4 regions of the Bacillus sp. GW823-FHT06A11 genome follow, and region 3 is predicted to be linked to each of the others. Evidence: predicted binding sites of a transcription regulator. Region 3 holds the regulator's gene; each other region holds the start of a gene.
What was found. The regulator LexA, encoded in region 3, represses DNA repair genes until DNA is damaged. The targets are predictions, from matches to a motif close to CGAACATATGTTCG.
Positions count from the first base shown of each region.

Region 1: the regulator LexA is predicted to act here: its motif matches at 1,041-1,054, upstream of uvrB (excinuclease ABC subunit B).
Region 2: the regulator LexA is predicted to act here: its motif matches at 673-686, upstream of recN (DNA repair protein RecN).
Region 4: the regulator LexA is predicted to act here: its motif matches at 974-987, upstream of addB (helicase-exonuclease AddAB subunit AddB).

Region 1 covers NZ_JBXAHS010000004.1:349,689-351,901, reverse strand. The annotation lists gene uvrB (excinuclease ABC subunit B) at 1-968, opposite strand, end outside; gene AC1Q8L_RS20985 (DUF4362 domain-containing protein) at 1,120-1,551, opposite strand; gene AC1Q8L_RS20980 (hypothetical protein) at 1,597-2,213, opposite strand, start outside.
Region 2 covers NZ_JBXAHS010000002.1:597,505-599,717, forward strand. The annotation lists gene argR (arginine repressor ArgR) at 90-539, shown strand; gene recN (DNA repair protein RecN) at 804-2,213, shown strand, end outside.
Region 3 covers NZ_JBXAHS010000006.1:220,464-222,676, forward strand. The annotation lists gene AC1Q8L_RS24785 (YneB family resolvase-like protein) at 1-466, opposite strand, end outside; gene lexA (transcriptional repressor LexA) at 608-1,228, shown strand; gene AC1Q8L_RS24795 (DUF4097 family beta strand repeat-containing protein) at 1,320-2,123, opposite strand; gene AC1Q8L_RS24800 (DUF1700 domain-containing protein) at 2,124-2,213, opposite strand, start outside.
Region 4 covers NZ_JBXAHS010000001.1:1,287,342-1,289,554, reverse strand. The annotation lists gene AC1Q8L_RS06465 (TVP38/TMEM64 family protein) at 1-276, shown strand, start outside; gene lepB (signal peptidase I) at 333-896, shown strand; gene addB (helicase-exonuclease AddAB subunit AddB) at 1,013-2,213, shown strand, end outside.

The sequences.
Region 1 (2,213 bases), on a different contig from region 3:
TACGGTGTTGCACCCGCTGGACGAAGTGTTAAATGACGGGAATAGTTTTCAATACCTGAACAAAAGCCCATCTCGCGCATCATTTCTAAATCATAACGTGTACGTTGCTCTATACGCTGTGCTTCTAGCAACTTACCGTTATCATTTAAATCCTTTAAACGCTCTTCTAATTCTTTTTCAATATTTTCAATAGCGACCTTCATTTTCTCTTCACGTGTAACGAAGTGAGATGCTGGGAAGATTGCTACATGATCACGTTCTGCTAATACTTCACCTGTTAACGCATTTACTTCACGGATACGATCAATTTCATCGCCGAAAAATTCAATTCGAATACAATGCTCATCAAGTGATGCTGGGAAGATTTCAACTACATCTCCGCGCACACGGAATGTACCACGCTTGAAATCAATATCATTACGTCCATACTGTACATCAACAAGTTCACGAAGCAATTGATTGCGGTCCTTCTCCATACCAACTCGAAGTGATACAACTAACTCGCGATATTCTTCAGGAGAACCTAAACCATATATACACGATACACTCGCAACGATAATTACATCGTCCCGTTCAAATAATGCAGACGTTGCCGAGTGACGCAATTTATCAATTTCATCATTAATCTGCGCGTCCTTTTCAATAAACGTATCTGTTTGTGGTACATACGCTTCCGGCTGATAATAATCGTAATAACTAACAAAATACTCAACTGCATTATTCGGGAAAAAGTCTTTCAACTCACTATATAACTGTCCTGCTAACGTTTTATTGTGAGCCATAACAAGTGTTGGCTTTTGCACTTCTTTAATGACATTTGAAATCGTAAATGTCTTACCCGTTCCTGTCGCTCCAAGCAACACTTGCTTTTTCTTTCCACTATTAATTCCCTCTACAAGCTTCTCTATAGCTACCGGCTGATCACCTTGCGGGGAATACGCTGATATAATTTCAAATTGATGTTCCAAGTAAAATCCGACCTCCTCATAAAAATCTGTATTATTATTTTACCACGAATGCCTATAAAAAACCTAAAAAAACGAACAGATATTCGGTAAAGTTTTCGACAATATACACATAGAAAAAGGAAGGAGTAAATACTTCCTTCCTCTACTAATTCTATTTTTTAGGTACATATACTAAGTCATATCCATTGCGCCCAGCTTCATTCGTACAATCTATTAACCGATAAGTACTTTCTGATTCGCGCTGCTCTTTAACAATACTTTTACAACTATCTTTATGTAACCCTTTATCCTTCCCAGCAAATTTGTCTTTTCTATTATCTGAAACATAAAATATATCGTTCCCACTATACTCTAACGTTTGAAAAATCGGGTCCCCTTCAAGGGTATACTGTACAATTCTTATTTTATCAACTTCCCTTTGTTCGACATTCAAAACGAAATTTTCAAATTTATCTAGATTGGAAATCCTGGTTCCCTTTACAATGACATCGTTCTTCTTATCAATTGTAGTGTTAGATGATGAGCATGCTACTAAACTAAAGAGAAATAGACATATAAAGCTGGTTCTTTTTTCTATTGTCATCCTCTCCTATAAAAATTATTTGTATACCAGAAAAGCTACTTTCAACTATGAAAGTAGCTTTTCTTTTCCTTTCTCCTTCTTCGGAAAAACCACATATGAAAATGAAATCGCTGTATCAACTAAAAATATAATTGCCCACACTTGGCTCACGCGACTTGCAGCTTTATTTAAAACGATTCCCGATTCTAACCAATTACCCCATTGTTCAAATGGAATAAATCCATACGCGAAGAAAAAGAATATGTGCACACCGACGAATAAAACAAGATGTAATACCCAATTTTTTATTTCCTGCTTTGCATAGGCCATACCTGTTAATTCTACCTGTTCTTCAATAATAGGCGCCGGTTCATTACGCCATTTCGCAACTAGCTTTTGCGCAAATATATCAAGCTTCTTCAAATCCTTTTTCCCGTAGAAAACCGCATACAGTAAAATAATTACAGTAATGATTTGAAAATTAGAGAACTTTCCTGTTTGATAATAGTCCACTGCCCCTAATGTTAAAATAAACACTTCATTTACGAGGAGTACAATCCCCATAATAAAGCTCGCCTTCTTCAAACGGAATCCGTAACGGAGTAAAAAGAAACCGATAGCCGATAACCAAAATACAATCTCTGCTCCAATTAAAAAATACCAACGATATTCTGCGAGTATGC
Region 2 (2,213 bases), on a different contig from region 3:
TGTACAAGAAACGAATTATAAGTTAACATAAATAAGTGAAGTATACCAATGTTTAAACTATGGTAAGAGATAGTGTGAGGTGCAAATGTATGAATAAAGGTCAGCGCCATATTAAAATCAGGGAAATTATTGCAAACAAAGAAATTGAAACACAAGATGAATTAGTTGATATTTTACGTAATGAGGGATTTAATGTAACGCAAGCAACAGTATCGCGCGATATTAAAGAACTGCACTTAGTGAAGGTGCCATTACATGATGGGCGCTATAAATATAGCTTGCCAGCAGATCAACGATTTAACCCGTTACAAAAATTAAAACGAAATCTAGTGGATTCATTTGTAAAATTAGACACGGCAGGACATATGCTTGTGCTAAAAACATTGCCTGGTAACGCTCATTCACTTGGAGCACTTATTGATCATTTAGAGTGGGATGAGATCATCGGAACCATCTGTGGTGATGATACTTGCTTAATTATTTGCCGTACACCTGACGATACAGGTGTTGTCTCTGATCGTTTCTTAAATATGTTGTAACAAAAAATCTTGTTTGCTTTCCATCGTAAAGTGGGAAGTGAACAAGATATTTTTATTGGTCAAAAATATGATTTTTCAATTGTAATATAATATTTTGTTTGCATAAAGTTAGAAAATAGATGGATTGACCCGTAAAACAAATGTTTGGTACAATGAAGCGGGTTAGAAGAGTATATACATACAAATATATAGCATGATTATTTGAATGAAGAAATGAGAAAATCCTTTAGTAAGGGATTATTTTATAACGAGGTGAATGGGGCATTGTTATCGGAATTATCGATTAGAAACTTTGCTATTATTGAAGCATTAAATATTTCTTTTCAAAAAGGTTTAACGGTTTTAAGCGGTGAAACAGGGGCCGGAAAATCGATTATTATTGATGCGATTAGTTTACTTGTAGGTGGCCGTGGGTCAGCAGAATTTGTTCGATATGGAACAGAAAAGGCTGAGATTGAAGGGCTGTTTTATGTTGAAGATGATAAGCATCCATGTATTGAAAAGGCAGAAGAGTTAGATATAGAAATAGAAGATGGCATGATTATTTTAAAGCGTGATATTGCTGCGAACGGGAAGAGTGTATGTCGTGTAAATGGGAAGCTTGTTACACTTAGCATATTAAAAGAAATTGGGAAAACACTTGTTGATATTCATGGACAGCATGAAACGCAAGATTTAATGAATGAAGAACGACATCTGTTTATGCTTGATCACTTTGATGGGGATCGAATCGTTAAACAACTAGACATATATCAAAACGTATACGCTGACTATGAAAAATTAAAAAAACAATTGAAATCGTTAAGTGAAAATGAACAACAGATGGCACATCGCTTAGATTTAATTCAATTTCAGCATGAAGAAATTCGCAAAGCTGATTTAAAGATGGATGAAGAAAATGAATTAACTGAGGAACGATTGCAAATTTCTAATTTTGAAAAGATTTATAAAGCATTAGGTGATGCATATCGTTCATTGAGTGCTGACGGACAAGGATTAGATAATGTAAGAAGCGCAATGGGACAAATGGAAAGTATTACACATTTAGATGAAATGTATCAAGAGAATCATGATTCAATTGCAAATAGTTATTACTTATTAGAAGAGGTTGCATATCAACTGAGAGAAAAGCTCGATATGATGGAATATGATCCAAATCGTTTAGATGAAATCGAAACACGTTTGAATGAAATTCGTATGCTAAAGAGAAAATATGGAAATACTGTAGAAGAGATTTTAGCGTATGCAGATAAAATTGAACAAGAAATATTTACAATTGAAAATAAAGACGTTCATATTGAAACGACGAAGAAACAGTTGAAGGAATTAGAAAGTGTTATTCTGAAAGAAGCAACGTTGTTAAGTAATATGCGTCATGAGCTTGCAGAACACCTTACAAATGCAATTCATCAGGAATTAAAAGAATTATATATGGAAAAAACGAAATTTGAAGTGAGAATTATGAAGAGAGAAGGAAATGCAGAAGAGCCCCTTGTGGAAGGTGCGCCGGTAAGACTTACGGCGGATGGTTACGATCATGTGGAATTTTATATTTCGACGAACCCAGGAGAGCCGCTAAAACCACTTTCAAAGGTTGCTTCTGGCGGAGAGTTATCTCGTATCATTTTAGCTTTAAAAAGCATTTTTTCTAAGCATCAAGGGGTTGCATCTGTT
Region 3 (2,213 bases):
TTTTTAAATTATTTTCTGGACGATAACCTTTTTCTACTGCACGTTGCATACCTCGTTTAATTTTCAAATTATGAATCTTTCTTTGATATTCTTCAACAATACCAATAATATCTAATACCATCGAATCAGAATCCGACAATTGTAATTCACCATTATGTGTATGCGTATATACTTTTATGCCTTCTTTATGTAAACAATGCATTAATGCGATCTTCGCATTTCCTCTACCAAGGCGCGTTTCATCTTGTATAAGTAACACATCAATTTGTTCGTCTCGAATTGTATCCAGCACCTCTAATATACCGTCACGTTCAATTGTATATCCACTAGCCTGCTCTTCAATCACCTTAGTAACATTCATTTGATAGCGCTCAGCTAAATGCAATAATTCATCTTTTTGACGTAATAATGATGTTTCTTGCGCTTCTTTCGTTGTACTCACACGTGCATAAATAATTGCATTCATTTTGAACCCCTCTTTCTCCCTATTATTTCCCTATAGTGTAACATAAATCCGCCATTTGTTCGAACTTATGTTTGTAGAATGTTTTTTCACATGTTATACTTATTAATAAGAAAAATGAAAGAAAACGAGGTGTTAGAAAACATGGAAAAGTTAACGAAACGCCAGCAAGACATTCTCGACTTTATTAAGCTAAAAGTACAAGAAAAAGGATATCCACCTTCCGTACGTGAAATTGGTCAAGCAGTCGGCCTCGCTTCTAGTTCTACAGTGCACGGACATTTATCACGATTAGAAGAAAAAGGATACATTCGACGCGATCCAACAAAACCACGTGCCATTGAAATTTTAGGTGAAGACCGAATGGATACGGAAACACAATCTGTTATTCAAGTTCCAATTGTCGGAAAAGTTACTGCCGGTTTACCAATTACAGCGGTTGAAAGCGTAGAGGAACATTTCCCACTTCCAGCTAGTATTGTTGCTGGAGCAGACCAAGTGTTCATGTTACGTATTTCTGGAGATAGTATGATTGAAGCTGGTATTTTCGATGGAGATTTAGTTGTTGTTCGCCAACAACAGTCTGCATATAATGGTGAAATTGTAGTCGCTTTAACAGAAGATAACGAAGCAACTGTTAAACGTTTCTATAAAGAAAAAGACCATTTCCGTCTACAACCAGAAAACTCTTCATTAGAACCTATCATTTTAAAACAAGTGTCAGTTATCGGGAAAGTAATTGGCGTATATCGTGATTTACATTAAAAATAATAAAAAGAAGATAATTACCTTATTTATATACGGTAATTATCTTCTTTTTTGTATTTTGATAGATTTCCATACATTCTATTTCTTATTAACGAGTTTCAATCGTCACATCTCCCGCAGCCGTTTTACCGCTAATCTTTTTACTACCATTGCCAATTGTTACGTTATTATTTTCTTCATTAAAAATTGTTACATCTCCGGCAGCACTTTGCCCAGTAATTACCGCATCTTGTGGTTTTTCCGATAAAGTAATATCTATGTCTCCCTCAGTTGAACTTGCTTCTAGATTATACTTGGAATCATGATCTCGAATATTTATTTCCCCACTTTTTGTTTTTGCGGTCACTTTCCCTAATACCTTCTTAAAGTTCACCTCACCAGCTTTTGTCGATCCTTCCACATTCTTAGCCGTTACTTGTTTCAACTCTACTTCTCCAGCAAGTGTTCTAACACTTACGCTATCACTTTTCACATCACTCATTTCGATTTGTCCAGCAGATGAATTTACTTTTACATCTTGATAAGCGCGTTCAGGCACAAGGAGAGTCAATTTAGACGTTTGAAACCTAAAATCATAAAAAGAAAAATCAAATGAAGCACCTTTTTCTCTTTCCCCAATAATTTTTAATGTGTCACCATCTTCTGCAATACGAATCTCTTGTTTACGTACATCTCCTGATTGCTTTACATAAAAAGAAGAATCAGGAGATTTTTGGATAACAATATCTCCGGCATCTAACTTAACTTCTATATTTTTTAATGTTTCGTTTTTAATTACATCTTCTTTATCGCCTTTTTCAGCAGTTTGTACTGCTTTTTCATATGTTTGGGAAATTCCTATTACTCCAATAATGATACAAGCGATAGCGATTAAAAATAGTTTTTTCATCATTTACTCTCCTTTTATCATTTTGAAGTTCCATATTACATATCGTACACACAATCTCTTAAACCACTTTGTACTATAAAAAGCGATAATACA
Region 4 (2,213 bases), on a different contig from region 3:
AGGAAAGGATTCGCACCGATTTTTGTTATATTTTGTTTTCCGTTTACACCGTCAGCGCTCATAAATGTTGTCGCTGGTTTATCCCGAATTAGTGTAAAACAGTTTGGTCTAGCGTTAGCATTCGGAAAACTTGTGATGATTTTTATTTTAACGTATATCGGTCATGATTTAATGTCATTTATTCATAACCCGGTGAAATCAGTCATTGTAGCGATTGGTATTTTTATTTTATGGTATGTCGGTAAGAAAATCGAAGTAAAGTTAGAACTACATTAAGAATAGTCTTCTTTGTAAAGGAAAGCTTCAGTATTAAAGGATAAGGGGAGAAGCAGATGAAGAAAACTTTGAAAAAAGAAGGCATAGAGTGGATACGAACAATTTTAATTGGTGTATTATTAGCTGTATTTTTTCGAACGTTTTTCTTTTCAACGTATGTTGTAGAGGGGAAGTCAATGATGCCGACATTGCAAGATGGCAATATGCTCGTTGTAAATAAGGTGAGTTATCAAGTTGGGGACTTGAACAGATTTGATGTTGTGGTGTTTCATGCGAATAAAAAAGAGGACTATGTAAAGCGAATTATCGGTTTACCTGGAGATCATATTGAATATAAGCATGATAAGTTATATATAAATGGACAATTTATTGATGAGCCGTATTTAGAGAAGTATAAGAAAGAGATAAATGGAAGGCAACTAACAGGCGACTTTACATTAGAAGAGTTAACGAAAGAAAAGCTGGTGCCACCCGGGTTTATTTTTGTAGTAGGTGATAACCGGCTCGGGAGCTGGGATAGTAGACACTTTGGCTTTGTAAAAGCTGATACAGTCGTCGGTAAAGTTGATTTGCGATATTGGCCAATTCAAGAGGTACAAACGAATTTTTCAAAAGGTTGATATAATGAAGTAGAAGTATAGAAAAGACAAACAACTCAGTTTGTCTTTTTTCGTGTACTATAATACAATTATAGTAGCAAACTAACGTTCGTTATGTAAGTGAAAGGTGGGGTTACATGTCACTTCGATTTGTGATTGGTAGAGCGGGAAGTGGAAAAAGTACACTTTGTTTACGTGAAGTGCAAGAAGAGTTAAAACAGCGCCCGAGAGGGAAAACAATATTATATCTTGTGCCAGAACAGATGACATTCCAGACGCAGCAGGCGTTAATTGGAAGTGAGGATGTAAGAGGTTCTATTCGGGCACAAGTTTTTAGTTTTTCACGATTAGCGTGGAAGGTACTGCAAGAAGTTGGCGGAGCAAGTCGTCTTCATATCGATGAAGCTGGTGTACATATGTTACTCCGTAAAATTGTAGAGTCTCGTAAAGATGGGTTATCGGTGTTCCAAAAAGCAGCGGAGCAAAACGGTTTCTTTGAACATCTTGGCAGTATGATCGCGGAGTTTAAACGTTACAATGTAACGCCATCTAACGTATATGAAATGTGGCAACAATTAGATGCGCATAGTAGCAGTGCCGAACAAAAGTTACTAGCGAATAAAGTGTATGATTTACAGTTACTATACGATGATTTTGAACGTGCTTTAATTGGAAAATACTTAGATTCAGAAGACTACCTGCAATTGCTAGTGGAAAAGCTTCCGCAGTCTGAATATGTAAATGGTGCGGAAATTTATATAGATGGATTTCATTCATTCTCCCCGCAAGAGTTAGAGATTGTAAGACAGCTTATGATTTGCGGAGCGAAAGTTACGATCACGTTAACGATAGATGAAAAAACGTTAGCACAGCCAGTAAATGAACTCGATTTATTTTATGAAACGACGTTAACGTATGAAAAAATAAAACAAGTAGCGCGTGAAGAGAAAATAGAAATTGAAAAAACAATTCCACTTATGGAACAGCCGCGTTTTCATTCTCCAGCATTAGCGCATTTAGAAGCTCATTATGAAGCGCGTCCGAATGAAAAATTTAACGGTGAAGCGAGTGTAACGATTAGTACAGCTGCGAATTTACGAGCGGAGGTAGAAGGTGTTGCTCGTGAAATTCGTAAACTTGTTGCGGATGAAAAATATCGTTACCGAGATATTGCTGTGCTTCTGCGTAACGGGGAAAGTTATTACGATGTGATGCGGACTTTATTTACAGATTATAATATCCCGCACTTCATCGATGAAAAACGCCCGATGTCACATCATCCATTAGTAGAATGTATTCGTTCTGCTTTAGAGATTATTAGCGGGAATTGGCGTTACG